Regions from separate parts of the Streptomyces sp. SAI-170 genome, predicted to be linked through region 1. Evidence: riboswitches for the same ligand, from Rfam matches in the RefSeq annotation. Region 1 holds a riboswitch; each other region holds the start of a gene.
What was found. Region 1 has a riboswitch for cyclic di-AMP ahead of RKD23_RS10150 (M23 family metallopeptidase). Riboswitches for the same ligand answer to the same signal wherever they lie in the genome.
Positions count from the first base shown of each region.

Region 1 (10,011 bases):
AGCAGCAGTCCCGCGTCCACCAGCTCGGTGATGGTGTCGACGCGGATCACCCCGGCCTGCCGCAGCAGGGCCGACACCGTGTCGTGGGGCAGCCGGGTCGCCCGTACGGCGTGACCCTGGGGGGCGGCTCCGCCGTGCCGGGCGCCCTGGACGACGACCAGCGGCTTCATGGCCGCCGTACGCCGGGCGAGGCGGGTGAACTTGCGCGGGTTGCCGATGGACTCCAGGTACATCAGGGCGACGTCGGTGTCCGGGTCGTCGTACCAGTACTGCACGACGTCGTTGCCGGAGACGTCGGCGCGGTTGCCGGCGGAGACGAACGTGGACACGCCGGTGACACCGGTGACGCCGCCGCCGCGCCGGTGCAGCCGGGACAGCAGGGCGACGCCGATGGCGCCGGACTGGGTGAACAGTCCGATGCGGCCGGGGCGGGGCGTCTCGGGGGCGAGGGAGGCGTTGAGGCTCACCTCGGGTGAGGTGTTGATGATCCCGAAGGCGTTGGGCCCGATGATCCGCATGCCGTACGCGCGCGCGTGGCGGACCAGTTCGCGCTGGCGCTCGCGCCCGTCGGGCCCGCTCTCGGCGTATCCGGCGGAGATCACGACGAGTCCCTGTACGCCGTGTTCGCCGCACTCGGTGACGACCTCGGGCACCCGCTCGGCGGGCACGGCGACGACGGCGAGGTCGACCGGCCCGGGGATGTCCCGCACGGACCGATGGGCCGGGACCCCGTCGAGTTCCTTCAGCTCCTCGGGGAAGGCCCGGTTGACGGCGTACAGCTGTCCGGTGAAGCCCGCCTCGCGGATGTTGTCGAGGACGCTGCGGCCGACGGCGCCGGGGGTGCGTCCGACACCGACGACGGCGACGGAGCCGGGCGCGAGCAGCCGCCGTACGGACCGGGCCTCGGCGCGCTGCTCGCGCGCGTGCTGCACCGCGACGGAGCGGTCGGTGGGCTCCAGGTCGAACTCCAGGCGGACGACGCCGTCCTCGAAGCTGCGCTTCTGGGTGTACCCGGCGTCCGTGAACACCTTGATCATCTTGGTGTTGGCGGGCAGCACCTCGGCGGCGAAGCGGCGGATGTCGCGCTCACGGGCGACCGCCGCGATGTGCTCCAGCAGGGCGGAGGCGACGCCGCGTCCCTGGTGGGCGTCCTGGACCAGGAAGGCGACCTCGGCCTCGTCGGCGGGCGCGGACGCCGGCAGGCCGTTGGTGCCGATGCGGTCGTAGCGTACGGTGGCGATGAACTCGCCGCCGATCGTGGCCGCGAGACCCACCCGGTCCACAAAGTCGTGGTGCGTGAAGCGGTGGACGTCCTTGGCGGACAGGCGCGGGTAGGGCGCGAAGAAGCGGTAGTACTTCGACTCGTCCGAGACCTGCTCGTAGAAGCTGACCAGACGCTCGGCGTCATCGACGGTGATGGGGCGGATGCGTGCGGTGCCGCCGTCGCGCAGCACCACGTCGGCTTCCCAGTGGGCGGGGTACTCCTGCCGGTCCGGCGCGCTCTGCATGGGGCCCAGAGTACGGCTCGCGTACGACAACGGCGCGGGGCAGTCTGTGAGGACGTGGGGTCGGACCGAGGCCGCGGTCCGGCTGCCACCCCGGGACGGGCCATACGTCTGTCCCGGAGACGCTTCACGTGTGGAACACTGGTCTAGACAACCCTGAGCACTGAAGGGCAGCAACACATGGCTGAGCGCCGCGTCAACGTCGGCTGGGCCGAGGGCCTCCACGCCCGCCCCGCTTCCATCTTCGTCCGAGCCGCCACGGCCGCAGGCGTCCCGGTGACGATCGCCAAGGCCGACGGCAACCCCGTCAACGCGGCCTCCATGCTGGCCGTCCTCGGCCTGGGCGCCCAGGGCGGCGAGGAGATCGTCCTCGCCTCCGACGCCGAGGGTGCGGACGCCGCCCTCGACCGCCTGGCCAAGCTGGTCGCCGAGGGTCTCGAGGAGCTTCCCGAGACCGTCTGAGGACATTGAGCGAAAGGCTCGTCCGAATTATCGGGCGAGCCTTTCGCATATCCCGCTCGAGCGCGGTTTCCGGGCAGCAGAAATAAACCCCGGGGAATTACTCCCTCTTTGTATACGGTGCCCGTGTTAATGCCGCACGCCCGACATGTTTACGGGATGTTGCGAAGTCCTCACACGCTCCGCGCGATCGGCGCCGCCGGAAAAGCGCAGCCGGTGCGCGGCGATCGCCCGCTCGGTGTGCAGCGCGGTGATCGCCCGCGCGCGTTCGCCGTCCCCGCGCGCGACGGCGTCCACGATCGCGCCGTGCTCGGCCCAGGAGTCCACGGGGCCGGACGGCGCCTCCACGGTGTACATCCAGGCGATCTTGTGCCGCAGCTGGGTCAGCACCGACACCAGAGCGGGGCTGCCGGACGCCTGGGCCAGCGTCTCGTGGAACCAGCCGCCCAGGGAGCGCAGATCCTCGCTGTTGCCCCGCCTGGCCCGCTCCTGGCCCAGCCGGACGAGGCCGCGCAGCACCTTCAGATGGGCCTCGGTGCGGCGCTGGGCGGCCCGTGCGGCACCCAGGGGCTCCAGCAGCACGCGCATCTCCAGCAGGTCGGCGGCCTCCTGCTCGGTGGGCTCGGCGACACACGCGCCCGCGTGCCGCCGGGTGACGACGAAGCCCTCCGCCTCCAGCGTGCGCAGCGCCTCGCGGACGGGGACGCGCGAGACGCCGTAGCGGCGCGCGAGCAGTTCCTCGGTGAGCCGGCTGCCGCGTTCGTGGACCCCCGCGACGATGTCGTCCCGGATCGCCGTGCATACCGAGTGCGCCGGAACACGCATGACCGACCTCCGCCTTTAATCCCCGTGAAACGTCGACGATTGACGTGTGTTCAGCGACTCTATTGCAATGCGGCCGCATTTCCGACGGCGGGCCGGAATCCATGGATATTTTTTGGACAATCGGCCGCCGGGCGGCGACCGGAACGCCGAAAGCCCCGGCTGCGGGAGCCGGGGCTTTCTGGGCTGTCGAGGCTTTCGGGGAAGACCTGTCGGTCAGATGTTCACGCCGTGCGAGCGGAGGTAGGCGACCGGGTCGATGTCGGAGCCGTACTCGGGGCTCGTCCGGGCCTCGAAGTGCAGGTGCGGGCCGGTGACGTTGCCGGTGGCGCCGGACAGGCCGATCTGCTGGCCGGGGACGACCGACTGGCCCACCGCGACGGCGATGGAGGACAGGTGGCCGTACTGGGTGTACGTGCCGTCGTGCATCCGGATGACGACCTGGTTGCCGTACGCGCCGCCCCAGCCGGCCTCGACGACCGTGCCCATGCCGACGGCCTGGACGAGGGTGCCGCTGGCGGCGTGGAAGTCGACGCCGGTGTGGCTGCCGGAGGACCACAACGCGCTGCTGGCCTGGTAGGCGGTGGAGACGTACGAGCCGGCGATCGGGGCCACGAAGGTGTTCAGGCGCTTGCGCTCGGCCTCACGGGCGGCGCGCTCCCTGGCCTCGCGGGCGGCCTCGGCCCGCGCCTCGGCGCGCTTGACGGCGGCCTCCTCGGCCCGCTGCTCCGCGAGCGCCTCCTCGGCGGCCTGCTTCTGCGCGGCGGCCTGGGCGTCGATCTGCTCGGCGACGGAGTCGCCGATGGTGACGACCGGCAGCAGGCCGGTCTGCTCGGCCTCGGGCTCGGCGGCGAGGGCCGGCCCCGCGAGGGTGCCGATGACGCCGGTGGTGGTGAGCGCCGCGACGCCCGCCGCACGGGCGGTGCTGCGCTGCATCCGGCTGGGACGACGATGCTTCCCGGTGGCGCGCGTGAACGCCATGAAGTGGCTGGTCCTTTCCTTCCCTCTCGCCTACCGGGTTAGCTGACGGGTTCGGAGCAGGAAGGTCTCCTACGGACCCCCTCGCTTCACGCGCGGGCGTCCGATTCACCCCAGGGACTGCGATGGGTCCCCGGCTCCCCTGGCTCGCGCCGTAGGGGGACTCGGCGATGACTGTCCGGTGCCGCGGATGCGGCGCACTGCGTGACGAACAGCCCGGACGACACTAAGGGGATCATCTTTCGATCCTCTAATGGATCAGCGCTTTTGTAGCGCACGCCACAGGGCAGACGGGCAGCATCTCCTGCAATTCACAGCCAACTCGGACAAACGAGGGCCCTGATGACGCTCCGGTCACCAGGGCCCACGCGCGTGTGGCGCGAATTCGCCGTCCCTACTCGGCGCTCACCACGGTGACTTCACCGATGCCGAGGGCCTCCACGGGCTCCTTGATCTGCGCCGCGTCGCCGACCAGGACCGTCACCAGCCGGTCCACCGGGAAGGCGTTCACGACGGCCGCGGTGGCCTCCACCGTGCCGGTGGCGGCGAGCTGTTGATACAGCGTCGCCTGGAAGTCGTCGGGCAGATGCTGCTCGACCTGGTCGGCCAGCGTGCTCGCGACGGCGGCGGCCGTCTCGTACTTCAGCGGCGCCACCCCGACGAGGTTCTGCACGGCCACATCGCGCTCGGCGTCGGTCAGCCCGTCCGCGGCGAGGGTGCGCAGCACCGTCCACAGGTCCGCCAGCGCCGGGCCGGTGTTCGGGGTGTCGACGGACCCGCTGATGGCGAGCATCGACACGCCCGTGCCGTCGGGCGCGGAGCGCAGCACCTGGCCGAAGGACCGCACGCCGTAGGTGTAGCCCTTCTCCTCGCGCAGGACGCGGTCCAGGCGGGAGGTGAGGGTGCCGCCGAGGCAGTACGTGCCGAGCACCTGGGCGGGCCACACACGGTCGTGGCGGTCGGGGCCGACGCGGCCGATGAGCAGCTGCGTCTGGACGGCACCGGGGCGGTCCACGACGACGACCCGGCCGGTGTCGTCGGCGGTCACCGCCGGTACGGGCCGCGGCGCGGCCTTGGAGCCCGTCCAGGCGCCGAGGGTCTCGCCGAGCAGGGCGTCCAGGTCCAGGCCCGTCAGGTCGCCGACGACCACGGCGGTGGCGGTCGCGGGGCGCACATGCCGCTCGTAGAAGGCGCGCACGGCCGCGGAGTCGATCGCGGCGACCGTCTCCTCGGTGCCCTGGCGCGGCCGGGACATGCGCGACGCCTGCGGGAACAGTTGCCGGGAGAGCTCCTTGGCCGCGCGGCGGGCCGGGTTGGCCAGCTCGTGCGGGATCTCGTCGAGGCGGTTGCGCACCAGCCGCTCGACCTCGCCGTCGGCGAAGGCGGGCGCCCTGAGGGCGTCGGCCACCAGGCCGAGGGCCTTGGTGAGGCGGGAGGCGGGGACCTCCAGGCTGAGGCGGACGCCGGGGTGGTCGGCGTGCATGTCGAGGGTGGCGCCGCAGCGCTCCAGCTCGGCGGCGAACTCCTCGGCGGAGTGCTTGTCGGTGCCCTCGGAGAGAGCGCGGGCCATGATCGTGGCCACGCCCTCCTGGGCGGCCGGCTCGGCGTCGAGCGGCGCGTCCAGCAGCACCTCGACGGCGACGACCTGCTGGCCGGGGCGGTGGCAGCGCAGCACCGTCAGGCCGTTGTCGAGCGTCCCGCGCGTGGGCGCCGGGAACGCCCACGGCCTGGCCTCGCCCGGCTTGGGCTGCGGGTGGAAGTCCATCGCGGCGAGCTCGGTCACTTGGCCGCCTCCTCGTCGTTGTCGTGGGCGGCCTCCACCGTGGCTTCGGCCTCCGGGTCCTCGGGGAAGTCCTCGTCCTCGGTGTGCTCCGCGGACTCGGGCGACAGCGGCTCGTAGACGAGCACCGCGCGGTTGTCGGGCCGCAGCCGCGCCGCGGCGACCTCGCGGACCTCGTCGGCGGTCACCTCCAGGACGCGCTGTACGGCGGTCAGGGCGAGCTGCGGGTCGCCGAACAGGACGGCGAAGCGGCACAGTTCGTCGGCGCGGCCGGCGACCGTGCCGAGCCGGTCCAGCCATTCGCGCTCCAACTGCGCCTGGGCGCGCTCCATCTCCTCGGCGGTGGGGCCCTCCTCGGCGAACCGGGCGAGCTCCTCGTCGATGGCCGCCTCGATGACGGGCACCTCGACATCTCCGGAGGTCTTCACGTCCAGCCAGCCCAGCGAGGGCGCCCCGGCCAGCCGCAGCAGGCCGAAGCCGGCCGCCACGGCCGTACGGTCACGTCGTACGAGCCGGTTGTAGAGGCGGGAGGACTCGCCGCCGCCGAGGACGGTCAGCGCCAGGTCGGCGGCGTCGCACGCGCGTGTGCCGTCCTGCGGCAGCCGGTAGGCGGCCATCAGCGCCCGCGCGGGCACCTCCTCCTCGACGACCTGGCGCAGCTGATCGCCGATGACGTCGGGCAGCGTGCCGTCACGCGGGGCGGGCTTGCCGTCGTGGCCCGGGATGGAGCCGAAGTACTTCTCGACCCAGGCGAGCGTCTGCTCGGGGTCGATGTCGCCGACCACGGACAGCACCGCGTTGTTGGGCGCGTAGTAGGTGCGGAAGAACGCGCGCGCGTCCTCCAGGGTCGCCGCGTCCAGGTCGGCCATCGAGCCGATCGGCGTGTGGTGGTAGGGGTGGCCCTCCGGGTAGACGAGGGCGGTCAGCTTCTCGAACGCGGTGCCGTAGGGCACGTTGTCGTAGCGCTGACGGCGCTCGTTCTTGACGACGTCGCGCTGGTTCTCCATGGACTCGTCGTCGAGTGCGGCGAGCAGGGAGCCCATGCGGTCGGCCTCCAGCCAGAGCGCGAGCTCCAGCTGGTGGGCGGGCATGGTCTCGAAGTAGTTGGTGCGCTCGAAGCTGGTGGTGCCGTTGAGGGAGCCGCCCGCCCCCTGCACCAGCTCGAAGTGACCGTTGCCCTTGACCTGGCCCGAGCCCTGGAACATCAGGTGCTCGAAGAGGTGAGCCAGGCCGGTGCGTCCCTTGACCTCGTGACGGGAGCCGACGTCGTACCAGAGGCACACCGCCGCGACCGGGGTCAGATGGTCCTCGGAGAGCACCACGCGCAGGCCGTTGGCCAGGCGGTGCTCGGTCGCTGTCAGGCCGCCGGAGCCTGCCTGGTCTGTGGCCGTGTGACCCATGGGCATGTACGTCCCTTCGATCGCGGATGCGGTTGCTGAAAACCGCTGTTCTCCTGCCGGTCCTGCCACTGTATGCAAGCGTGCGGACCGCCGGTGGAGTTCCCGGCCGCCGTACGCCCAGAGCGAGATCCCGTAGCCTGCGGACACACGCCGCCACTGGCGACGCGGGGTCCGGTCCGTCGTTGTCAGTGCCTAGGTCCACAATGGTCCGCGTCAGAATTCGTTCACGCTTCCGCCGGAGCGAGCCGAGGGGACGCGTCCCGTAGGCGAACGACCAGAGCAAAAGGAGCCAGGCAGCGATGGCCCGCCGCAGCACGAAGACCCCGCCGCCCGACGACTCGTTCGAGGAGCGCATCCTCGACATCGACGTCGTCGACGAGATGCAGGGCTCCTTCCTCGAGTACGCGTACTCGGTCATCTACTCCCGAGCCCTGCCCGACGCGCGTGACGGCCTCAAGCCGGTCCACCGCCGCATCGTCTACCAGATGAACGAAATGGGGCTGCGCCCCGAGCGCGGCTATGTGAAGTGCGCCCGCGTGGTGGGCGAGGTCATGGGTAAATTGCACCCGCACGGCGACTCGTCGATCTACGACGCCCTGGTGCGCATGGCCCAGCCCTTCTCGATGCGCGTGCCCCTGGTCGACGGCCACGGCAACTTCGGCTCGCTGGGCAACGACGACCCGCCGGCCGCCATGCGGTACACCGAGTGCCGGCAGGCCGAGGCGACGAGCCTGATGACCGAGTCGATCGACGAGGACACGGTCGACTTCGTCCCCAACTACGACGGCCAGGAGCGGGAGCCGGTCGCCCTGCCCGCCGCCTTCCCGAACCTCCTGGTCAACGGCTCCTCGGGCATCGCGGTCGGCATGGCCACCAACATGCCGCCGCACAACCTGCGCGAGGTCATCGCGGCCGCCCGCCACCTGATCAAGTACCCGAACGCCGACCTCGACGCCCTCATGCGCCATGTGCCGGGCCCGGACCTGCCCACCGGCGGCCGGATCGTCGGCCTGTCCGGCATCCGCGACGCCTACGAGACCGGCCGCGGCACCTTCAAGATGCGCGCCACCGTCTCCGTGGACTCGGTCACCGCGCGCCGCAAGGGTCTGATCGTCACCGAGCTGCCGTTCACGGTCGGCCCGGAGAAGGTCATCGCGAAGATCAAGGACCTGGTGGGCTCGAAGAAGCTCCAGGGCATCGCCGACGTCAAGGACCTCACCGACCGCGAGCACGGCCTGCGTCTGGTCATCGAGGTCAAGAACGGCTTCGTGCCGGAGGCGATCCTGGAGCAGCTGTACAAGCTGACGCCGATGGAGGAGTCCTTCGGCATCAACAACGTCGCGCTCGTCGACGGCCAGCCCCTCACGCTGGGCCTGAAGGAGCTGCTGGAGGTCTACCTCGACCACCGCTTCGAGGTCGTGCGCCGGCGCAGCGAGTACCGCCGCACCAAGCGCCGCGACCGGCTGCACCTGGTCGAGGGCCTGCTCACCGCGCTGGTGGACATCGACGAGGTGATCCGCCTGATCCGCTCCAGCGAGAACTCCGCGCAGGCCAAGCAGCGCCTGATGGAGCACTTCTCGCTGAGCGAGATCCAGACGCAGTACATCCTCGACACTCCGCTGCGCCGCCTGACCAAGTACGACCGCATCGAGCTGGAGGCGGAGAAGGAGCGGCTGAACACCGAGATCGAGGAGCTGACCCGGATCCTGGAGTCGGACACCGAGCTGCGCAAGCTGGTCTCGGCCGAGCTGGCCTCGGTCGCCAAGAAGTTCGGCACGGACCGCCGTACGGTCCTGCTGGAGTCCGCGGGCTCCCCGGCGCCGACCGTGTCCCTCCAGGTCGCGGACGACCCGTGCCGGGTGCTGCTGTCGTCGACGGGGCTGCTGGCCCGCACGGCGAACGCCGAGCCGTTCGCGGAGGACGCCGACGGGCGGCGCACCAAGCACGACGTGATCGTCTCGGCGGTGCCCTCCACCGCGCGCGGCGAGGTGGGTGTGGTGACCTCGGCGGGCCGGCTGCTGCGGATCAACGTGGTGGACCTGCCCCAGCTGCCGGACACCGCGGCCGCGCCGAACCTCTCGGGCGGAGCGCCGCTCGCGGAGTTCGTCTCGCTGGAGGACGGCGAGACGGTGATCTGCCTGAGCACGCTCGACGAGTCCTCCCCGGGCCTGGCGATCGGCACCGAGCAGGGTGTGGTCAAGCGCGTGGTCCCGGACTACCCGGCGAACAAGGACGAGCTGGAGGTCATCACCCTCAAGGAGGGCGACCGGATCGTCGGCGCGGTCGAGCTGCGCACCGGCGAGGAGGACCTCGTCTTCATCACGGACGACGCCCAACTGCTGCGCTACCAGGCCTCGCAGGTCCGCCCGCAGGGCCGGCCGGCGGGCGGTATGGCGGGCATCAAGCTCACCGACGGCGCCAAGGTCATCTCCTTCACGGCCGTCGACCCGGCGGTGGACGCGGTGGTGTTCACGGTCGCGGGCTCGCGCGGCACCCTGGACGACTCGGTGCAGACGACGGCCAAGGTGACGCCGTTCGACCAGTACCCGCGCAAGGGCCGGGCCACCGGCGGTGTGCGCTGCCAGCGGTTCCTCAAGGGCGAGGACTGTCTGTCCCTGGCCTGGGCGGGCGCCGCGCCGGCCCGTGCCGCGCAGAAGAACGGCACCCCGGCCGAGCTGCCGGAGATGGACCCGCGCCGGGACGGCTCGGGCGTGTCCCTGGCGAAGACGGTGGCCGCGGTGGCCGGGCCGGTCTAGAGACCGGGTTCGGCCTCCTGGTCGTCCGCGCCGCGTACGTAGCGCAGAACGCCCCACATGCCGTGCTCGTCGGCGTGTGGGGTGTCGCTCGCGCAGGCCTCGAGTTCCTTGGCGAGGGCGGGCGCGTCGATCCCGGCGCCGATGAGGACGAGCTGGGTGAGACGGTCCTCGCCGGCCGCCCACGGCTCCGGGGAGAACCGAAGGAACCTGCCCACGGCATGGACGCCGTAGCGGTTCCCTGTGTCGTACGGCCCGAAGTCGACGTACCCCTTGATCCGGTACAGCCCCTCGGGACGGCTGTCGAGGAACGC
Region 1 is NZ_JBMGQD010000001.1:2,296,002-2,306,012, forward strand. Features, by position in the region: gene RKD23_RS10135 (GNAT family N-acetyltransferase) at 1-1,508, opposite strand, end outside; gene RKD23_RS10140 (HPr family phosphocarrier protein) at 1,686-1,967, shown strand; gene RKD23_RS10145 (GntR family transcriptional regulator) at 2,094-2,789, opposite strand; gene RKD23_RS10150 (M23 family metallopeptidase) at 3,003-3,767, opposite strand; cyclic di-AMP (ydaO/yuaA leader) riboswitch at 3,780-3,944, opposite strand; gene RKD23_RS10155 (M16 family metallopeptidase) at 4,159-5,547, opposite strand; gene RKD23_RS10160 (M16 family metallopeptidase) at 5,544-6,950, opposite strand; gene RKD23_RS10165 (DNA gyrase/topoisomerase IV subunit A) at 7,244-9,700, shown strand; gene RKD23_RS10170 (CobW family GTP-binding protein) at 9,697-10,011, opposite strand, start outside.

Region 2 (10,011 bases), 2.7 Mb from region 1:
GCAGGAGGCCGTGCTCGACGCCTGGCGCGCCTTCGACCGCGCGGGCACGGTCGAGGAGCAGCCGGGCGTGGCCCGGGCGGTGCCCGTCATCGAACTCCTCGACGACGACGTCGACCTCGCCCCCGCCCGCCACCTCCCGCCCCCGGCTGCGGCCGACGGCGCGGAACAGCTCACCGCCGTACGCGAGCGCCTCGGCGAGACCCTGCGTCTGACGGCCGACCTCGCCCCCGCTCCGGGCGGTGCCGCCCAGCCCGCGCGCTGGCCGCTGACCACTGTCGGCGAACTCGCGCGCGGGGGCGCCCTGGTGATGCGCACCGGCGGAAACGGCGGCCACGCGCGTGTGCCCGTGCTCACCGACCACGACGTGCTGTCCGGCACCGCTCCCTCCGGCACGCTGCCCGAGAGCGACGAGGAGGCCGTGCTGACGGAGCCCGGCGACGTCGTCGTGCCGGTGCTCGGGGGCGGCGCCGTGGCGCGCGTCATCGACGAGGCGACGGGGGGCGCCGCCCTGGGGCGCAACCTCGTCCTGCTGCGCCCCGACCCGACGGCGCTCGACCCCTGGTTCCTGGCCGGCTTCCTGCGCGGCACCGCCAACAACCGCCAGGCCAGCAGCTTCGCCTCCACCGCCACCCGCCTCGACGTACGACGCCTGCAACTGCCCCGGCTCGCGCTCGACGAACAGCGGCGCTACGGCGCGCGTTTCCGCGCACTCGACGAGTTCGAGCGGGCGCTCAGGCGTGCGAGCCGGCTCGGGGAGCAGCTGGTGCGCGGGATGTACGACGGGCTGACGGACGGCACGGTGACGCCGGACTGAGCGACGCGCGTGCCGGGACCGACAGGGCGTGCGGGGGCGGGCAGGGGCGTGCGGGGGCGTAACCGGGCGGGCCGGGTGCGCCCCGTCGCCGTACGACGTGATCAGGACGACAACGGTTCGGTACAACCCCGGACCGGTTGTCGGTGTCGGCCTATACGCTCGACCCCTACGTCGAAGTCAATCCCTCCCGGTCCAGGAGCAGTCATGTACGGCCACGGCACGGTGCCGCCTTCCCGAGGTTCGGCAACTGTCATCACCCTGCGCGTACTGTTCGCTGCCGCCGGCCTGCTGTCGTGCGGACTGCTCGCCTGTCTTCCGCTCTTCCGCGTCGCGTACCTGCGCGGCCGGTGGTACGACTGGACGGCGGCCTGGGTGAGTCTGCCGCTGTCCGTCACGGCGCTCGCGGTGGTCGGTTCGGTCCCGGAGTCGGACACGCGCGGCGATGTCGCCCTGGGCGGGGTCATGCTCCTGGGCGCCCTGAGCGCCGCCTACTTCCTGACCGTGGACATAGCCCTCGGCGGACAGCGGCGCGCGTTCGCCGGTCAGGCCCCGCCGCCGATTCCCGCCGCCTTCCAGGCGCCCTACGGCTACCCGCAGCCGACGCCTCCGGTGCAGCCGACGCCGCCGGTGTCGCCGTACACGAACACGCTCGGCACGCAGGGCGCCCCGCTGTTCGGGCCCGGCGCCCACACGCCGGTCCCGCAGCCGCCGCACGACCGGATACCGCAGCCGCCCGCGCAGGGCTCCGCCCCGGCGCCGCAGCGCCCCGAGCCGGCCCGTATCGACCAGGTGCGCGCCGAACTCGACGAACTCAGCCACTATCTGCGCAACCAGGACGGCCAGGACGGCCGGCACGAGGGCGGACGGTGAGCGTGACGGCGGGGCGTGTCGTCGCCGGCCGCTACCAACTGGCCACGCTCATCGGCCAGGGCGGCATGGGCCAGGTGTGGACGGCGTACGACCAGAGACTCGACCGGCGTGTGGCGGTGAAGCTGCTGCGCCCCGACAAGGTGGCCGGGCAGGAGGCCGAGGAACTGCGCCGCCGGTTCGTGCGCGAGTGCCGGGTGACCGCGCAGGTCGACCACCCGGGGCTCGTCACTGTGCACGACGCGGGCAGCGAGGGCGAGGAGCTGTTCCTCGTCATGCAGTACGTCGACGGGGCGGACCTCTCCGACCACCTCGCGGAGCACGATCCGTACCCGTGGCAGTGGGCGGTGGCGGTCGCGGCGCAGTTGTGCGCCGTGCTGAGCGCCGTGCACGCCGTGCCGATCGTGCACCGCGACCTCAAGCCGCGCAATGTGATGGTGAAGCAGGACGGCACGGTCACCGTCCTCGACCTCGGTGTCGCGTCCGTCATGGACACCGACACCACGCGGCTGACGCACACCGGCTCGCCCATCGGCTCGCCCGCCTACATGGCGCCGGAGCAGGCCATGGGCGGCGCTGTCGGGCCGTACACGGACCTGTACGCGCTCGGCGTGCTCCTGCACGAACTGCTCAGCGGGAACGTCCCCTTCGCGGGTTCCACCGCGCTCGGTGTGCTGCACCGGCACCTGTACGAACCCCCGCTGCCGGTGCGCCGTCTGCGCCCGGAGGTCCCCCAGGCCCTCGAGGATCTCGTCCTGCGCCTGCTCGCCAAGGACCCCCAGCACCGGCCGGGCTCCGCGCAGGTGGTGTACGAGGAACTGTCGCCGCTCCTGCCGGGGCGCGGCACGCCCACGGGGGCGCCCCTCGACCCCACGCGCCCCTTCCTGCGCCCGCACGCCCCGTGGCCGGACCGCGCGCGTACGCCCGCGCCCAATCCCGCCCCGGTGGCGCCGGCCGACGAGAAGCCGGACGTCGCCGGCGCCGTCGACGAGGTCAAGCGGCTGCTCGGCGAGGGCCGCATCACCCAGGCCGTCGACATCCTCGGCGCGATCCTCCCGGCCGCCGCCGAGCAGCACGGCGAGCACTCGCCGGTCGTACGCACCCTGCGCAAGCAGTACGCGGCCACACTCCTGGACGACGGCCAGTACCGGCGCGCGCTGCCCGAACTGCGCCGCCTCGCCGACGAACGCGCCGCCGAGGCCGGCCAGGCCGACCCGCAGTCGCTGCGCTACCGCTACGACGCCGCCCAGTGCCTGGAGCAGCTCGGCGAACCGGCGGCCGCACTCGCCGCGTACCGGGAACTGCTGCCGTACTACGAGAACCAGTACGTCTCCGGGGACCCCGAGCTCGCGCACGACGTGCGCCGCCGCATCGGCCACATGCTGCTCGCCCTGGGCGACCGGGCGGCCGCCCACGACACCCTGATACGCCTCCTCCACGACGTCGAACGCCTGCGGGGACCGGCCCATCCGCTGGTGGCCGACATCCGGCGGACCTTGCAGTGGCTGGGGCAGGTGCGGGGCTGAGGCGCCCCGCACCGCAGGAGCGGACCGCGCGGCGGTGCCCGAAGTCCTGGTGAATCGTTGGTCGAATGGGTTGGCCAGAGCTGCGCCGCTGCCTAACATCGATCACCGCAAGACTTTGTGCACCGTCGCACAATCTCCTCGGGAGGTTTCCTTGCACCGCCGCCGTCGCACCGCGCTCGTCCTCACCGCCGCGATCGCCGCCGCGGGCCCCCTGCTCACCGCCTGCGGAAACGATGCGCACCCCGGTGCGGCGGCCGTCGTCGGCGGGCAGCGGATCACCGTCTCCCAGCTGGAGAACCGCGTCGAGGAGGTCCGCGACGCCCAGCGCGCCGCGGTGACGGACGAGGCCCAGTACAGCCAGGCCATCGCCAAGACCGGCACCCTCACCCGCGACACCCTGCACGGCATGGTCCTCGACCGGGTCTTGCACCGTGCCGCCCAGGATGCGGGCGTCACCGTCAGCCGCCGCGAGGTCCAGCAGATGCGCGCCGGCCTGGAACAGCAGGCGGGCGGCGCCAAGGCGCTCCAGACGGCCTGGCTGCAGCAGTACTCGGTCGCACCGGAGCGCCTCGACGAGAACCTGCACCTCCAGCTGGAGGCCCAGAAGCTCGCCGAGTCACTCGGCACCGACACCAGCCAGCCCGCCTTCTGGAAGGCCCTGTCCGAGGCGTCCAAGGAACTCGGCGTCGACCTCAACCCGCGCTACGGCACCTGGGACGCGGAGAAGGTCGGCCGGGTGGACACCAAGGCACCGTGGGTACGGGACGTCACGACGGCGGCGGAGGAGCGACCGGCGTAGGCGTAACGGTACGGCGGATGGCCGGGCGGCCGGGTGGCCGGGTGGCCGGGTGGTCGGGTGGTCGGGTGGTCGGGTGGTCGGGTGGCCGGGTGGCCGGGTGGTCGGGTGGCGGGACGATCTCGCGAGGTCAGTCGTCGGCAGGTGAATAAATCCGATGATCGGATCCGGCCTGTGGACAACTCTCGTCGGTCCGTCCGCGGCTTGCGTTACGTTCGGATCGTGAACGCAACCAGCTTCGAACCCGCCCCGGAGCCCCAGGCACACCCGGAGCCCCACGACACCCCCGGCCGCATCGTCCTGCTCACCACCAGCCACCGGGTCGCCCCCGGCCTGCTGTCCTGGCCCGCATGGCAGGCGCTGCGCACCGCCGACCGTGTCCTGTGCGCGGACGGCGCCCACCCGCAGCTGCCGTATCTGCGGGAGGCGGGGATAACCGTGGCCGAGGCCTCCCCGACGGCCGAGGAGCTGGTGGACGCCTGCGCGGGCGGACACACGGTGGTGGTCGTGGCGACGGGGGAGGGTGAGCCGGCCCTGACGGACGGCCTGGCCCGCCTCGCCGGCTCCGGCCGGGTACGGATGCCGGAGCTGGAGCTGCTTCCCGCCTCCTACGACCTGCCGGGCGCCCGGCTCCTCGATCTGGTGCAGGTCATGGACCGCATCCGCGCGGAGTGCCCGTGGTCGTCGCGGCAGACCCACGAGGGCCTGGCGAAGTACGGCATCGAGGAGGCGTACGAGCTCGTCGAGGCCATCGAGGAGGGCGACCGCGACGAGCTGCGGGAGGAGCTGGGGGACGTCCTGCTCCAGGTCGTCTTCCACGCGCGGATCGCCGAGGAGCACCCCGACTCACCGTTCTCGATCGACGACGTGGCCGGCGGCATCGTCGCCAAGCTCATCCACCGCCATCCGCACGTCTTCGGGGACGAGACCGCCACCACGCCCGAGGAGGTCAAGGCGCACTGGCTGCGCACCAAGGCCGAGGAGAAGCGCCGCTCCTCCGTGACCGAGGGCATCCCCCTGCACCAGCCGGGCCTCGCCCTCGCCTCCAAGCTCGCCTCCCGAGCCCGCACGGCAGGCCTGGACGTCCCCCTGCCCCACACCGACGCCATCGGCTACGAACTCCTCGCCCTGGCCGTCCGCGCCGAATCCGAGGGCGTGGATCCGGAAGCGGCCCTCAGAGCAGCGGCCCGCGCCTACCGGGACGCGATACGCGAGACGGAGACGGCCGGGGGAGACGCGGGTACCCAGCACTGACCCGAGGCGGGACCGGCCGGGGCCGGACACCGGGCTGCCCCGGCCCCGAGCCACAGCACACACCACACCCCCAGCCACCCCCCTCACCCTCCTCAAGCCCCCTCCCCAACCCGTTACCGTCAACCGGTGACCAACCACTCCCACTCCAGCCCCGACTCCACCCCCGACCCCGACTCCACCCCCACCCCTCACCCCCCTTCACACCCCGCACCCCCCGAGCTGTTCACCTGGGAGTTCGCCACAGACCCGTACCCCGCCTACGCCTGGCTCAGGGAGCACGCGCCGGTGCGGAAGACGCGGTTGCCGAGTGGGGTGGAGGCGTGGCTGGTCACGCGTTATGCCGATGCCAAGCAGGCGCTGGCGGACGCGCGGTTGTCGAAGAACCCGGAGCATCACGACGAGCCGGCGCACGCGAAGGGGAAGACGGGGATTCCCGGTGAGCGCAAGGCGGAGTTGATGACGCATCTGCTGAACATCGACCCGCCGGACCACACCAGGCTCCGGCGGCTGGTGAGCAAGGCGTTCACACCGCGCAGGGTGGCCGAGTTCGCGCCGCGGGTGCAGGAGTTGACCGACCACCTCATCGACCAGTTCGCGGCGAAGGGCTCGGCGGACCTCATCCATGAGTTCGCCTTCCCGCTGCCCATCTACGCCATCTGCGACATGCTGGGCGTCCCGCGCGAGGACCAGGACGACTTCCGGGACTGGGCGGGCATGATGATCCGGCACGGCGGCGGCCCGCGGGGCGGGGTCGCGCGGTCGGTCAAGAAGATGCGCGGCTATCTCGCCGAGCTCATCCACCGCAAGCGAGAGGCGCTGCCCGCGGAGCCCGCGCCGGGCGAGGACCTCATCTCGGGCCTCATCCGCGCCTCGGACCACGGTGAGCACCTCACCGAGAACGAGGCGGCGGCGATGGCGTTCATCCTGCTGTTCGCCGGGTTCGAGACGACCGTGAACCTCATCGGCAACGGCACGTTCGCCCTGCTCAACCACCCCGAGCAGCGTGAGCGTCTCCAGCGCTCGCTCGCCGCGAAGGAGACCGGCCTCCTCGCGACCGGGGTGGAGGAACTGCTGCGTTTCGACGGGCCGGTGGAGCTGGCGACCTGGCGGTTCGCCACCGGGCCGCTGACCATCGGCGGGCAGGACATCGCGGCCGGCGACCCCGTGCTGGTGGTGCTGGCCGCGGCGGACCGGGACCCGGCGCGGTTCGAGGACCCGGACACCCTCGACCTCGCCCGCCGCGACAACCAGCATCTGGGGTACGGGCACGGCATCCACTACTGCCTGGGCGCCCCGTTGGCCCGGCTGGAGGGGCAGACCGCGCTGGCCACACTGCTCACCCGGCTGCCGGACCTGCGACTGGCCGCGGATCCGGCCGAGTTGCGCTGGCGTGGCGGCCTCATCATGCGGGGCCTGCGCACGCTGCCGGTGGAGTTCACCCCCAGTGCCGGGCCCAGCACAGGAAGCTGACACAGACAAACGTGACACACCCTCAAGTCTGTGATCTTCACGTGATCTGTGCGGCATTAACTTGTGACAAGTGATCGTCTGTCGATACGTTCACCCATCAGCGCGGCGCCCCGCATCACACGCCGCGTCGATCACTGCTGTCGCACGAAAGGCTTCCGCATGCTCTCCGGGAACGGTCGTCACCGTCGCCCCCGCCAGGCTCCGGCTCTCCTCGTCGCGGCCGGAGTGACCGGCTCCGCCATCGCGATCCCGCTGCTCGGCGCCTCGGGCGCGAGCGCGGCGGACGGCACCACCTGGGACCGGGTCGCGGAGTGCGAGACGGGCGGTGCCTGGAGCGCGAACGACGGCTACGGCCACTTCGGCGGCCTGAGGCTGACCCAGACCGACTGGGAGACCTACGGCGGCCTGGACTACGCCCCGAGCCCCGAGCAGGCCAGCCGCCAGCAGCAGATAGCCGTCGCCGAGCGCGTCCTCGCGGACCAGGGCGTCACGGCATGGCCGACCTGCGGCCCGCTCTCGGGCCTCGGTGAGGACTCCGCGCCGGCCGACGTCGACACCGGGGTCTCCGACGACGCCTCCTCGGGCCTGGGCGGCCTGATCGACACCCCCCAGTCGTCCGACACGTCTGGTTCGTCCGACTCCTCCCGTCTGCTCCCCTCTCCGTCCGAGTCGGCCTCGTCGTCTGACGGCTCGTCGACCGAGGCCGATGGCGAGAGCGCCGACAGCGACGCGAGCGACCGGACCACCCAGGACGACCAGGACAATACGACCAAGACGGATCGTTCGCCCGATTCGGATGCCGACCCGAGCGAAGGCTCCGACGCCACTTCACAGGGGCCCGACAGTTCTGCCACGGGCGAGGCGCAGGACGACTCGGACAAGTCAGGCCAGAGTGGTACCTCTTCGGACGAGACCGCCACCGGCCGCCACCGCGGCGACAGCGCCGACGAGGGCGTCGAGGAGGGCGTGGCGGACGGTCGTACGGGCGACTCCACGGGGCGTCACGCCTCGCGCAGCGGTGCGGTCGTGCGGGACGCCGCCGACGGCGAGTACACCGTGCGGGCCGGCGACAGCCTGTGGGGCATCGCCGACTCCCTTGGCCTCCAGGGCGGATGGTCGGAGCTGTATGCCGAGAACCGGCAGACGGTCGGCACCGACCCGGACCTCATCCTGCCCGGTCAGACGCTCGCGGTAGGGGTCGAACCGGTCGAAAAGTAGCGGGAGTTCACGTCACGGTTCGCCGCTAAATGTCCGGTTTGGCGAAACTGTGGGATGAGTCTCAGAAGCCCTGATCGTCTTTGAAAATCCGCCGATCGCCTGTCTACGGTCATGACCGCTCGCCAACACGAGCCCCGGCCGCCACAAACGCCGAATCCTGCCAGTGGCAGCCCGGGAACAGTCGTCGCGTCAAGCGCCGTAGGCAGGAGCGGGGGACCCAAGGTAGGCGCCGGGTCCGGCAGTTGAGGAAACTCGACACCGGAACCGGCTTGGGGTGAAGCCGCAGCTCGTGAGAGCCGCGGCCGGGCAACTCAACCGGCCCGAACCCGACAGCTCACCTCGCAGGCGTCGGTGAGGGGATCCTCCATGCTGTTTTCCGGCAAGGGCAAGCACCGTCGTCCGTCCAAGGCCACTCGCGCCATCGCCATCGCCGGTGTGACCGGCGCCGCCGTCGCCGCCCCGCTGATGGCGGCCGGCAACGCCTCCGCCGCCACCGCCTCCGAGTGGGACGCCGTCGCCCAGTGCGAGTCCGGCGGCAACTGGTCCATCAACACCGGCAACGGCTACTACGGCGGTCTGCAGTTCTCCGCCTCCACCTGGGCCGCGTACGGCGGCACGCAGTACGCCGCCACGGCCGACCAGGCCAGCAAGTCCCAGCAGATCGAGATCGCCGAGAAGGTCCTCGCGGGCCAGGGCAAGGGCGCCTGGCCGGTCTGCGGCGTGGGCCTGTCCAGCACCCCGTACAACGGCGGCTCCGCGGACTCCGGCAGCACCGCCGCGCAGGAGAGCACCCCCGCCCCGGCCCCCGCCCGCGAGACCGAGCAGCAGAGCGCCTCCCGCTCGCAGGAGCGCCCGGCCGCCAAGAAGACCGTCACCACCCCGACCGGCAAGAAGGTCGAGAAGGGCGACGGCGAGTACAAGGTCGTCAAGGGCGACACCCTCAGCTCGATCGCCGAGAAGCACCACGTCAAGGGCGGCTGGCAGAAGCTGTTCCAGCTGAACAAGGACATCATCGACGACGCCGACTTCATCTACCCGGGCCAGCAGCTGCACCTCAAGTAGGCAGCGCTTCCCCCGCCGGCTCCCCGCCCCGGTGCGTGTTCCCCCGTACGCACCGGGGCGGGGTCATGCCCAGGGGTCATGCCCAGGGGTCGTGCCCGGGGCGGGCCCGTACGGCGATGAAGCGCGCGGCTGTGCACGGACGAGCTCACCGCCGCCCGTTTGTTCCGTTCGGAAACAATTTACGATCGGTTTCCGTCCACGGGGTGGGCGATCGGCTGGCCGATCCCCCGGAGGCGGTTAGGCTCGTCTCGCAGAGCCACCACGGTTCTGCTCAAAAGCGTCACATCCACGAAGGAGATGCTCGTGCCGTCCATCGACGTCGTCGTAGCCCGGGAAATCCTGGACTCCCGAGGCAACCCCACGGTCGAGGTCGAGGTCGGCCTCGACGACGGCAGCACGGGTCGTGCCGCCGTCCCGTCCGGCGCCTCCACGGGCGCCTTCGAGGCCATCGAGCTCCGCGACGGCGACTCGAACCGCTACCTCGGCAAGGGCGTCGAGAAGGCCGTCCTCGCGGTCATCGAGCAGATCGGCCCGGAGCTGGTCGGCTACGACGCCACCGAGCAGCGCCTGATCGACCAGGCCATGTTCGACCTGGACGCCACCGACAACAAGGGCTCGCTCGGCGCCAACGCCATCCTCGGCGTCTCCCTCGCCGTCGCCCACGCCGCCTCCGAGGCCAGCGACCTGCCGCTGTTCCGCTACCTGGGCGGCCCGAACGCGCACCTGCTGCCCGTTCCGATGATGAACATCCTGAACGGCGGCTCGCACGCCGACTCCAACGTGGACATCCAGGAGTTCATGATCGCCCCGATCGGCGCGGAGTCCTTCTCCGAGGCCCTGCGCTGGGGCGCCGAGGTCTACCACACGCTGAAGAAGGTCCTGAAGAACAAGGGCCTGGCCACCGGCCTCGGCGACGAGGGCGGCTTCGCCCCGAACCTGGGCTCCAACCGTGAGGCCCTCGACCTCATCCTCGAGGCCATCAAGGAGGCCGGCTACACCCCCGG
Region 2 is NZ_JBMGQD010000001.1:4,991,194-5,001,204, forward strand. Features, by position in the region: gene RKD23_RS22355 (N-6 DNA methylase) at 1-814, shown strand, start outside; gene RKD23_RS22360 (hypothetical protein) at 1,019-1,684, shown strand; gene RKD23_RS22365 (protein kinase domain-containing protein) at 1,723-3,207, shown strand; gene RKD23_RS22370 (SurA N-terminal domain-containing protein) at 3,359-4,006, shown strand; gene RKD23_RS22375 (nucleoside triphosphate pyrophosphohydrolase) at 4,226-5,257, shown strand; gene RKD23_RS22380 (cytochrome P450 family protein) at 5,477-6,727, shown strand; gene RKD23_RS22385 (transglycosylase family protein) at 6,887-7,945, shown strand; cyclic di-AMP (ydaO/yuaA leader) riboswitch at 8,130-8,308, shown strand; gene RKD23_RS22390 (transglycosylase family protein) at 8,312-9,007, shown strand; gene eno (phosphopyruvate hydratase) at 9,311-10,011, shown strand, end outside.
Region 2: another riboswitch for cyclic di-AMP. It lies ahead of RKD23_RS22390 (transglycosylase family protein); the one in region 1 lies ahead of RKD23_RS10150 (M23 family metallopeptidase).

Region 3 (10,011 bases), 1.1 Mb from region 1:
GAACGCCTGATGCGCATCCGCGCCCAGGAGAGAGCGGAGGTCGCGGCCCATGTCCACGACTCGGTGCTGCACACCCTGACCCTGATCCAGCGCAACGCGGAGAACGCGAGCGAGGTGCGTCGCCTCGCCCGTGCCCAGGAGCGGGACCTGCGCACCTGGCTGTACAAGCCCGAGGGCACCGGCAAGGAAGAGGCCGACGAGCCGGCCACGCTCGCCGACGCGGTGCGGCGCAATGCCGCCGAGGTGGAGGACAAGCACGGTGTCCCGATCGAGGTGGTCGTCGTCGGGGACTGCCCGCTCGACGACAAGGTCGGGGCACAGATGCAGGCCGCGCGCGAGGCGATGGTGAACGCCGCCAAGTACGGTGGCGAGGGCGGCGCCGTGCAGGTCTACGCCGAAGTCGAGGGCAGGACGGTCTTCGTGTCCGTCAGGGACCGTGGCCCGGGCTTCGATCTCGACTCGATACCCGCCGACCGTATGGGCGTCAGAGAATCGATCATCGGCCGCATGGAGCGCAACGGCGGCACGGCGCGGCTGCGCGCGGTGCCGGACGGCGGCACGGAGGTCGAGCTGGAGATGGAGAGGGCGGAGAAGACGTCATGAGCGATCCGACCGAGACGAACGGCACGGGGGCAGCCTCGGAGGCGGCCGAGACCGCGGGAGCGTCCGGCGGCGCGGGCGGGCGTCGTGTGCGCGTGGTCCTCGTCGACGACCACCGGATGTTCCGCACCGGCGTGCAGGCCGAGATCGGCCAGACCGCGCAGACCGGAGTGGAGGTGGTGGGTGAGGCGGCGGACGTCGACCAGGCGGTCACCGTCATCACGGCGACCCGGCCGGAGGTGGTCCTGCTGGACGTGCACCTGCCGGGCGGCGGCGGGGTCGAAGTGCTGCGCCGGTGCGCCCCGTTGATGGGGGACGCCGAGCAGCCTGTGCGCTTCCTCGCCCTGTCCGTGTCGGACGCGGCCGAGGATGTCATCGGGGTGATCCGTGGGGGTGCCCGGGGCTATGTGACCAAGACGATCACCGGCTCGGATCTGGTCGACTCCATCTTCCGGGTGCAGGAGGGCGACGCGGTCTTCTCGCCCCGCCTGGCCGGGTTCGTGCTCGACGCCTTCGCCTCCACCGACGCGCCGCCGGTGGACGAGGACCTCGACCGTCTCACGCAGCGCGAGCGGGAGGTGCTGCGGCTGATCGCGCGGGGGTATGCGTACAAGGAGATCGCCAAGCAGCTGTTCATCTCGGTCAAGACGGTCGAGTCCCATGTCTCGGCCGTACTGAGAAAGCTCCAGCTGTCCAACCGTCACGAGCTGACGCGCTGGGCGACTGCGCGCCGGTTGGTCTAGGCGGAGCCCGTCACCCGGCCAACTAGCTCTACTGGCGGGCGAGTTGCCAGCCACCCAGACTCACACCACTCACACCACCCGCGTCGCCCCCGCGAAAGGCATCTCGTCCAGGGGAGCCACGCGGACCGGTGCGGAGGGGTTGGGGGCGTGGATCATCTGGCCGTTGCCGATGTAGATGCCGACATGGCTGATGGCGGAGTAGAAGAAGACCAGGTCTCCGGGGAGGAGTTCGGAGCGGGAGACGCGGCGGCCGGCGCCGATCTGGGCGTAGGTGGTGCGGGGCAGCTCGACACCGGCGGAGCGGTAGGCGGCCTGGACGAGGCCGGAGCAGTCGAAGGCGTCCGGGCCGGTGGCGCCCCAGACGTAAGGGCTGCCGAGCTTGCTGTAGGCGTAGGAAACGGCGGCTGAGGCGCGGGAGTCGGGGGCGTCGGCGGTCGTCGGGGAAGGGGCCTGGAGGTCGGGGCGGGAGGTCGTCGCGCCGCGTGAGGCGCGGGGTGCTTCAGCCGTGGCGCTCCGGCCGGTGACCTCGGCGCGTTCCTCGGCCGTGAGCTGGGACAGCAGCCGGCGGGCCGCGTCGAGCTTGCCGGTGACGGTGCGGCGGTGGCGCTGGAGTTCGGCCTGGCGGGACTTCAGGGAGGTGAGTTCGATGCGGGCGGCGCCGCGGAGTTGCTCGATCTCGCGGAGCTGCTCGCGCACCCGGCGCACGGCGGCGGACTGGCGGTCGCCGGCGCGTTCGGCGAAGGCGGCGTGGTCGAGGTACTCGTCGGGGTCGTCGGACAGGGCGAGGCTCAGGGCGGGGTCGAGGCCGCCCTGGCGGTACTGGGCCGCGGCCATCGAACCGAGGGCCTCACGCGCGGTGTTGAGCCTGTCCTCCCTGCGGGCGGCCTCGTCGCGCAGTTGCTCGAGCCGCTGCTCGGCCGCGTCGGCCTTCTCCTTGGCGCCGTTGTACTTCTCGGTGGCCATCTCGGCCTCCTGATACAGCTGGTTCACCTTGGCCTTGACCTGCGCCGGGGTCAGATCCGGGGCGGCCTGCCCGGTGCCGTCGAAGGCGGTGGCGGTCGCGGCTCCCGCGAGGGCGAGCGTGGCCGCCGTACGGGCCGTACCACCGACGGCCGGGCGCTGTCTGGGCTTGCGGTGCGCTGCCACGTGGACCTGCACGTCCTTTCCTGGGACCGCCGGGACCCGCGAGCGGGAGGGTACGGCCGCCAGGGGGAGCGGCGCGCGGGGGTCGGGGACGGCCCGCGCGTCCGGCGGCGCCCGCACAGGGGGGAGCGGACCGCCGCCGGACCTTCTCGGCGGTGGTGCCCGGCTGCCGCCCCTGGCCCGGGCGGCGGTGGGAATCCGGTCACCTGGGGGAGGACGCTAGACCCGTGTGTGACGGCTCGGTAACGCGATGTACGGAAGTGTCGGCAGGGGACCGGTGGGCGACCGTATCTGTCCTCCTTCCGGGTTCGGGGCGGTCGACTTCTCGGGGTGCGCTGACCGATGTGACGGTTCCGGGGCTGGTGGGAGGGGCGAGGTGTTATGGGGCGCATATATGCAGGGGGTGGGCCGGTGTGAGGGGGTGGTCCGGCCGCTGATTAGGCTCCGGCCTCATGGACGTACTCATCCATCTCTTCGTGGGCCTGCACATCATCGGCATCGCCTCGCTCCTGGGCGGCTTCCTCACCCAGATGAAGGCGATGGGGCAGGGCACCGCCCGCTTCGTCCCGGCGATGCTGCACGGCGCCCTGACGATGCTGGTCACCGGCGTGATCCTGGTCGGCCTCAACCAGGCCGACGACCAGTCGGTGAACAACATCAAGATCGGCGTGAAGCTGGCCCTGCTGATCGTGATCCTGGGGCTCGTCTATGTGAAGCGGGACGAGGAGAAGGTGGACAAGGGGATGTTCGGCCTGGTCGGCCTGCTGACCACGGCGAACATCTTCATCGCGGTGCTCTGGACCTGACCCGCTCCGCGCGGTGCCGGGGCGCCGGACCGCGCAGCTCGGTCCGGGCGTTCAGGACGGCCCCGACGGCGACGGCCAGCCAGGCGGCCACCCCGATCCACAGCAGCACCCGCCCCGGCCCCTTCAGCCACGGCACATCGTCGGCGGCGGCGAAGGACAGCGTCGCCGCCGCCGTCATGCCCATCGGGAAGACGGTGGCCCAGCGCCGCACGTCGTAGCGGGGGCGCGGCCACCCCACCTCGGTGACCAGCAGGACGGCGTACCAGGCCACGGCGAGGACGAGCACCGCCGCGGTGACCGCGCGCAGGACACCGTGGGCGTCGTCGTTCCACAGCCGCAGCCGCGCGCTGTCGGCGGCGATCAGCCGGGAGCCGGCGAGCGCCGCGATCGCCAGCGCCCCGCCCGCGACCCACTGATCACCGGCCCCACGCGTCATCTCGGCCGGCTCGAAGCGGGCCAGCGTGAAGCCGTCGAGGACGAGCCCCAGCCAGAACAGCACCAGTGCCGCGTGCGCGAGCCAGGCTGCATGCTCCGCCGCCGCGAGCGTCGCCCCGAGCACGGCGAGCCCCTCCGTCGCCACACAGCCCAGGAACACCGCACCCGGCATACGCGGCTTCCAGTGCTTGATGACGTCCACCAGCAGCACCGGCCACAACAGCGTGGCCAGCGCCAGCAGCGCCCCGGCCAGGGCCTGCCAGCCCAGAGCGGACACGCGCGTGCCGAGGACGGTGGTCGCGGCGACGGCCGTCAGCGCCGCCGGCGTCCCGGCCTCGGCCAGCCACCTCGACCGCTCCCGCAGCAGTCGTACGACGAAATCCGCGGCCAGTCCCAGCCACGCGGCGCCGGCCAGGGCGAGCAGAATCCGGGACAGCACCTCGTGCCCGGCCAGGTGCAGCCCGACCGAGACGACGCCGGTCGCCATCACGGCGGCCCCGGCGGCGGGCGGGCGTTGCGCCCACCAGGCGCGCAGGGAAGAGGTACCGGGCATGCGGCCGATGCTAGGGAGCGGGTACGGGGTCCGCGCGTTCGCATGGGCCATCCAGTGGCGCGCCCTCGAGGCGGCGGCCCGGCACCGGGCTCGCCGCCCCAAGACCGACAGCTCGCTGAGCGGCGAAGGTCAGGCCGGCCGCACCACGCTGTGGATCGAGGACTCCCCGTCGTAGTAGATCGACTCCTCGCGGACGTACGCGCCCGGCTTCGGGGCGTGGATCATCATGCCGTTGCCGATGTAGATGCCGACATGGGTGACGTCGGCGTAGAAGAAGACGAGGTCACCGGGCTGGGCGTCCGACAACGGCACCGTCGTGCCGGAGTTGACCTGGTCGTACGTGACGCGCGGGATGTCCACGCCCGCGGCCTTCCAGGCGGCCTGGGTGAGACCGGAGCAGTCGTAGGAGTCGGGGCCGGTCGCGCCCCAGACGTACGGCTTGCCGATCTGGGCGCGGGAGAAGGCGAGCGCCTTCTCGGCCTTGGCGGCGTAGGTGGAGTCGGTGGTCGGGGAGGTCGGGGTCGTCGAGGGGTCAGAGGTGCCGGTGCCGCCGGTCGAGGTGGACGAGTCGCCGCTCGCGGCCTCCTCCTGCGCCGCAGCCTCGGCAGCCTTGCGCTGCCGCTCCTCCTCCGCGGCCTGCTGCGCGGCGAGCTCGGCGGCCTTGCGGGCGGCCTCCTCGCGCTTGCGTTCCTCGATCGCCGCGAGCCGTGCCTTCTCCTCGGCGGTCAGCTGGGACAGCAGCACGCGCGCGGTGGAGAGCTTCTTCTGGACGGTGGCCTTGGCCGTCCTCAGCTCGGTCTGCGAGTCGGTGAGCGTCGACAGGCTCTCGGTGGCCTCGCGGCGCTTCTCCATGGTCGCGGACTGCTGGGTGATGTAGTCGTCGACCGCGTCCTTCTGGCGGCCGGTGAGCCGGTCCATCAGCTGGGTCTGGTCGAAGTAGTCCTGCGGGGTGTCCGCGAGCAGGAGGGTCGCCGTGTCGGGCGCGGACGCGCCGGTGCGGTACTGGGCCGCGGCGAAGGAGCCGAGCTGCTCGCGCGCCTCGTTCAGCTGCTCGGTGCGCTTCGCCACGTCGTCGAGGAGGGAGTCCACGCGCTTGCGCTGCTTGGCGGTCCGCTCCTTGGCGGCGTTGTACTTCTCGGTCGCCGTCTCCGCCTGCCGGTAGAGATCGTCGACCTTCTTCTCGACCTCTTCCAGGCTCGCCCGGTCGTCGTCCGAGGGGCTGGCGTTGGCCGTCTGGGACAGCAGGGCCACGGAGGTGAGGGCCGCGGTGGCCAGGGCGGGGGTCCGTATGCCTGCGACGCGCGTCCCGGTGGTGCGCGGCTTGCGGTGCGACGCCAAGGGTGGCGACTCCTTCCATCTGCCGCCTACCGGGTTAGCTGTCGGGTTCGGGCGTGTTCGGAAGGTGTGCCCTACGGCGCTCCCCGCGAGGGAGTGGGCCGATTCACCCCAGGTTCGGTGGGTCCCCGGCTCCGGTGGCGTGCGGGCGCACCGGACTCGGCGGAGGCCGCGCGGCCCGGCGACGTTCGCCGGTGGGGGTCGTACGGCCTGCCCGGCACCGTAGCCAACTCGTGTGGCCCCTGTGAAGGTTGACGGGTGATATGCCCGATACATTTTCGTGACCTTGGCGTGAGCGGGACAGAAGTGCCGCAGGCCGTGCCCACAGGGTCACGCAGGGTGGTGTCGGCGGAGTTCTCGAGACGGCGACCGGTTGTCAGTGGCGACCCCTAGACTCGGAGAGCGATGAGCAGCCTCTTTGACGACAGCTTCCTGGCGGACCTCCAGAGCCCTCGCGGGCACGAGGAGGAGCACCCGCCGCCGCCCGAGGACGATCACGCTCCGGAGCAGCTTCCGGACGATCTGTTCGGCGGGAAGTTCGACGTGCCCCCGGACCGGGACGCCTACTACCGCGACGGCGCCCCGCGCCCGGCCCTGGACGCGGCAGCGCTGCTGGAGGGGCTGAACGAGAACCAGCGCGCCGCCGTCGTCCACTCCGGCACGCCCCTGCTCATCGTGGCCGGCGCCGGCTCCGGCAAGACCCGTGTGCTCACCCACCGCATCGCCCACCTGCTCGCCGAGCGGAACGTGCACCCGGGCCAGATCCTCGCGATCACCTTCACCAACAAGGCCGCGGGCGAGATGAAGGAGCGCGTCGAGCAGCTCGTCGGCCCCCGGGCCAACGCGATGTGGGTCATGACCTTCCACAGCGCGTGCGTGCGCATCCTGCGCCGCGAGTCCAAGAAGCTCGGCTTCACCTCCTCCTTCTCGATCTACGACGCCGCCGACTCCAAGCGCCTGATGGCCCTGGTCTGCCGCGACCTGGACCTCGACCCCAAGCGCTTCCCGCCCAAGTCCTTCAGTGCCAAGATCAGCAACCTCAAGAACGAGCTGATCGACGAGGAGGACTTCGCCGCCCAGGCCTCCGACGGCTTCGAGAAGACCCTCGCCCAGGCCTACGCCCTCTACCAGTCCCGGCTGCGCGAGGCGAACGCCCTCGACTTCGACGACCTGATCATGACGACGGTCAACCTGCTGCGCGCCTTCCCGGACGTCGCCGAGCACTACCGCCGCCGTTTCCGGCACGTCCTGGTCGACGAGTACCAGGACACCAACCACGCCCAGTACGCCCTGGTGCGCGAGCTGGTGGGGACCACCGAGCACCCCGTCGATGTACCGCCCAGCGAGTACGACGTGCCGCCCGCCGAGCTGTGCGTCGTCGGTGACGCGGACCAGTCGATCTACGCCTTCCGCGGCGCGACCATCCGCAACATCCTCCAGTTCGAGGAGGACTACCCGGACGCGACGACGATCCTGCTGGAGCAGAACTACCGCTCCACGCAGACGATCCTCTCCGCGGCCAACGCCGTCATCGAGCGCAACGAGTCCCGCCGCCCCAAGAACCTGTGGACCAACGCGGGCTCCGGCGCGCGCATCACCGGCTATGTCGCCGACACCGAGCACGACGAGGCGCAGTTCGTCGCCGACGAGATAGACCGCCTCACGGACGCGGGCGAAGCGAAGGCCGGCGACGTCGCCGTCTTCTACCGCACCAACGCCCAGTCCCGCGTCTTCGAAGAGGTCTTCATCCGCGTCGGCCTGCCCTACAAGGTCGTCGGCGGCGTCCGCTTCTACGAGCGCAAGGAGGTCCGGGACGTCCTGGCCTACCTCCGGGTGCTGGCCAACCCCGAGGACTCCGTCCCGCTGCGGCGCATCCTCAACGTCCCCAAGCGCGGCATCGGCGAGCGCGCCGAGGCGATGATCGACGCCCTCTCCCAGCGGGAGAAGATCAGCTTCCCGCAGGCGCTCAAGCGGGTCGACGAGGCGTACGGCATGGCCGCGCGGTCCACGAACGCCGTCAAGCGGTTCAACACGCTGATGGAGGAACTCCGTACGATCGTCGAGTCCGGCGCGGGACCGGCCACCATCCTGGAGGCCGTCCTCGAACGCACCGGCTACCTCGCCGAGCTCCAGGCCTCCACCGACCCGCAGGACGAGACCCGCATCGAGAACCTCCAGGAACTCGCCGCCGTGGCCCTGGAGTTCGAGCAGGAGTCGGAGGAAGGGGCCGCCGGAGGGCTGGCCGCCTTCCTGGAGCGGGTCGCACTCGTCGCCGACTCCGACCAGATCCCCGACGAGGACGAGGAAGGCTCCGGCGTCATCACCCTGATGACCCTGCACACCGCCAAGGGCCTGGAGTTCCCCGTCGTCTTCCTCACCGGCATGGAGGACGGCGTCTTCCCGCACATGCGCGCCCTCGGCCAGACCAAGGAGCTGGAGGAGGAGCGCCGCCTGGCCTACGTCGGCATCACGCGCGCGCGTGAGCGGCTGTACCTCACCCGCGCGGCACTGCGCAGCGCCTGGGGGCAGCCGTCGTACAACCCGCCCTCCCGCTTCCTGGAGGAGATCCCGACGCAGCACGTGGACTGGAAGCGAACCGGCGCCACCGCGCCGATGTCCTCCGGCCCCGCCTCCGGGATCGCCGCCTCGCTGTCCTCCTCCCGCTCGCGCTCCTCGGCGTCGGGCGCCTCCGGCTTCGCCACGCGCCGTACGGCGGCGGAGAAGCCGGTCGTCTCCCTCGCCGTCGGCGACCGCGTCACCCACGACCAGTTCGGCCTCGGCACGGTCATGGCCGTGAAGGGCACCGGCGCCAACGCCGAGGCGACGGTCGACTTCGGCGAGGCCAAGCCCAAGCGGCTGCTGCTGCGGTACGCGCCGGTGGAGAAGCTGTAGACAGGCGAAAGCCCCGCCGACCTGTTCGGCGGGGCCTCACAACGCTGAAGGCTACGACGGCTACGACGGCTCCAGGCCGTGGCTGCGCAGCCAGGGCAGCGGGTCGATCGACGAACCGCCGCCCGGACGCACCTCGAAGTGCAGGTGCGGGCCGGTGGAGTTGCCGGAGTTGCCGGAGTAGGCGATCTGGTCGCCCGCCTTGACGGTCGCACCGGAGGGGACCGTGTAGCTGGAGAGGTGGCAGTACCACGTCTCCGTACCGTCCATCGCCGTCACGATCATCATGTTGCCGTACGCGCTGTTCCACTGCGTCCGTACGGTGCCGTCGGTCGCGGCCATCACCGGAGTGCCGTACGAGACCGGGAAGTCGATGCCGGTGTGCAGGGACATCCAGTTGACGCCGGACTGGCCGTAGTAGGCGCTGAGTCCGTGCTGGGCGACCGGCAGCGCGAACTTGGGGCGCATCCGCTCCTTGCGGGCCGCCTCCTCCGCCGCCCGCTTCCGCTCCAGCTCCTGCTGCGCCTTGAGGTCGATGCGCTCCTGCGTCCGGCTGGCGCGGTCGGCGAAGTCGTCGGCCTCGGCGGTGAGGTTCTCCAGCTGGGTGTTGAACTTGTTGTTGGCGGCGGATGGTTTCACCGGAGCCGCGTCCGGGGCGGCCTGCGCGGTGGTGTCCTTGTCGTCGCCGGTCAGGGTGCCCACCGAGGCCGCGGCGATCCCGGCGACCCCCATCACACACGCCGAGGGCACGGCCACCGTCAGCAGCGCGGAGCGCTTGGCGGGCGTACGGCGACGGGAGCGGGACCCGCTGCGCGTGGCGGCGCGCGGGGCGGGGGCGGATGCCTCCTCCTGCTCGTCCAGGAGGCTCAGGGCGGGCAGTTCGCCGGTGGCGGTCAGGCCGTTGTCGTCGTACGAGGCGGGCTCTTCGTACGAGGCCGAGTCGTCGTACGAGACCGGCTCGTCGTACGCCGTCGGCTCTTCGTGGGAGATCTGCTCGAAGGTCGCCGTGGCCTGCTGCTCGTACTCGCCGGTCGCGGGAGCGGCGGGGCCCGTGCCGTCGGTGTTCCACTGCGTGGCGTCGTAGGCGCCGGTGTCGAAGCCTTGCGTGCCCCAGTCCCACTGCTGCGTCTGGTCCGCGGGGATGCCGGCCTGGTCGGGCTGGAGCCAGGCGCTCGCGTCCCACTGGCCACTGACGTCGGCGGCGGTGGCCTGCGGCGGGACGAGCGGGAGATGCTGGTCGGTGGCCCAGGCCGTGGCGTCGTACGCGCCCGTGTCGTAGGCGGCCTGATGCTGGGCCGCGTACACGTCGTAGTTCAGGGTCTGGTGGCCGCCGGTGGACCACTGGCTGCTGTCGTAGGCGCCGGTGTCATGGCCGTCGGCGGGGAACTCGCCGAAGAGCGGGTCCGTGGCGTACGTCCCGGTGGTGTGGCCGTCGGCCGCAAAACCGGTCGCGTCGTAGCCGCCGTATGTGGTGAAGTCGCCGTACGCGGCTTCCTGGGTGCCGTAC
Region 3 is NZ_JBMGQD010000001.1:3,360,147-3,370,157, reverse strand. Features, by position in the region: gene RKD23_RS14850 (PspC domain-containing protein) at 1-603, shown strand, start outside; gene RKD23_RS14845 (LuxR C-terminal-related transcriptional regulator) at 600-1,343, shown strand; gene RKD23_RS14840 (NlpC/P60 family protein) at 1,413-2,489, opposite strand; gene RKD23_RS14835 (hypothetical protein) at 2,939-3,292, shown strand; gene RKD23_RS14830 (hypothetical protein) at 3,270-4,280, opposite strand; gene RKD23_RS14825 (NlpC/P60 family protein) at 4,410-5,618, opposite strand; cyclic di-AMP (ydaO/yuaA leader) riboswitch at 5,627-5,790, opposite strand; gene pcrA (DNA helicase PcrA) at 6,021-8,507, shown strand; gene RKD23_RS14815 (peptidoglycan DD-metalloendopeptidase family protein) at 8,568-10,011, opposite strand, start outside.
Region 3: another riboswitch for cyclic di-AMP. It lies ahead of RKD23_RS14825 (NlpC/P60 family protein); the one in region 1 lies ahead of RKD23_RS10150 (M23 family metallopeptidase).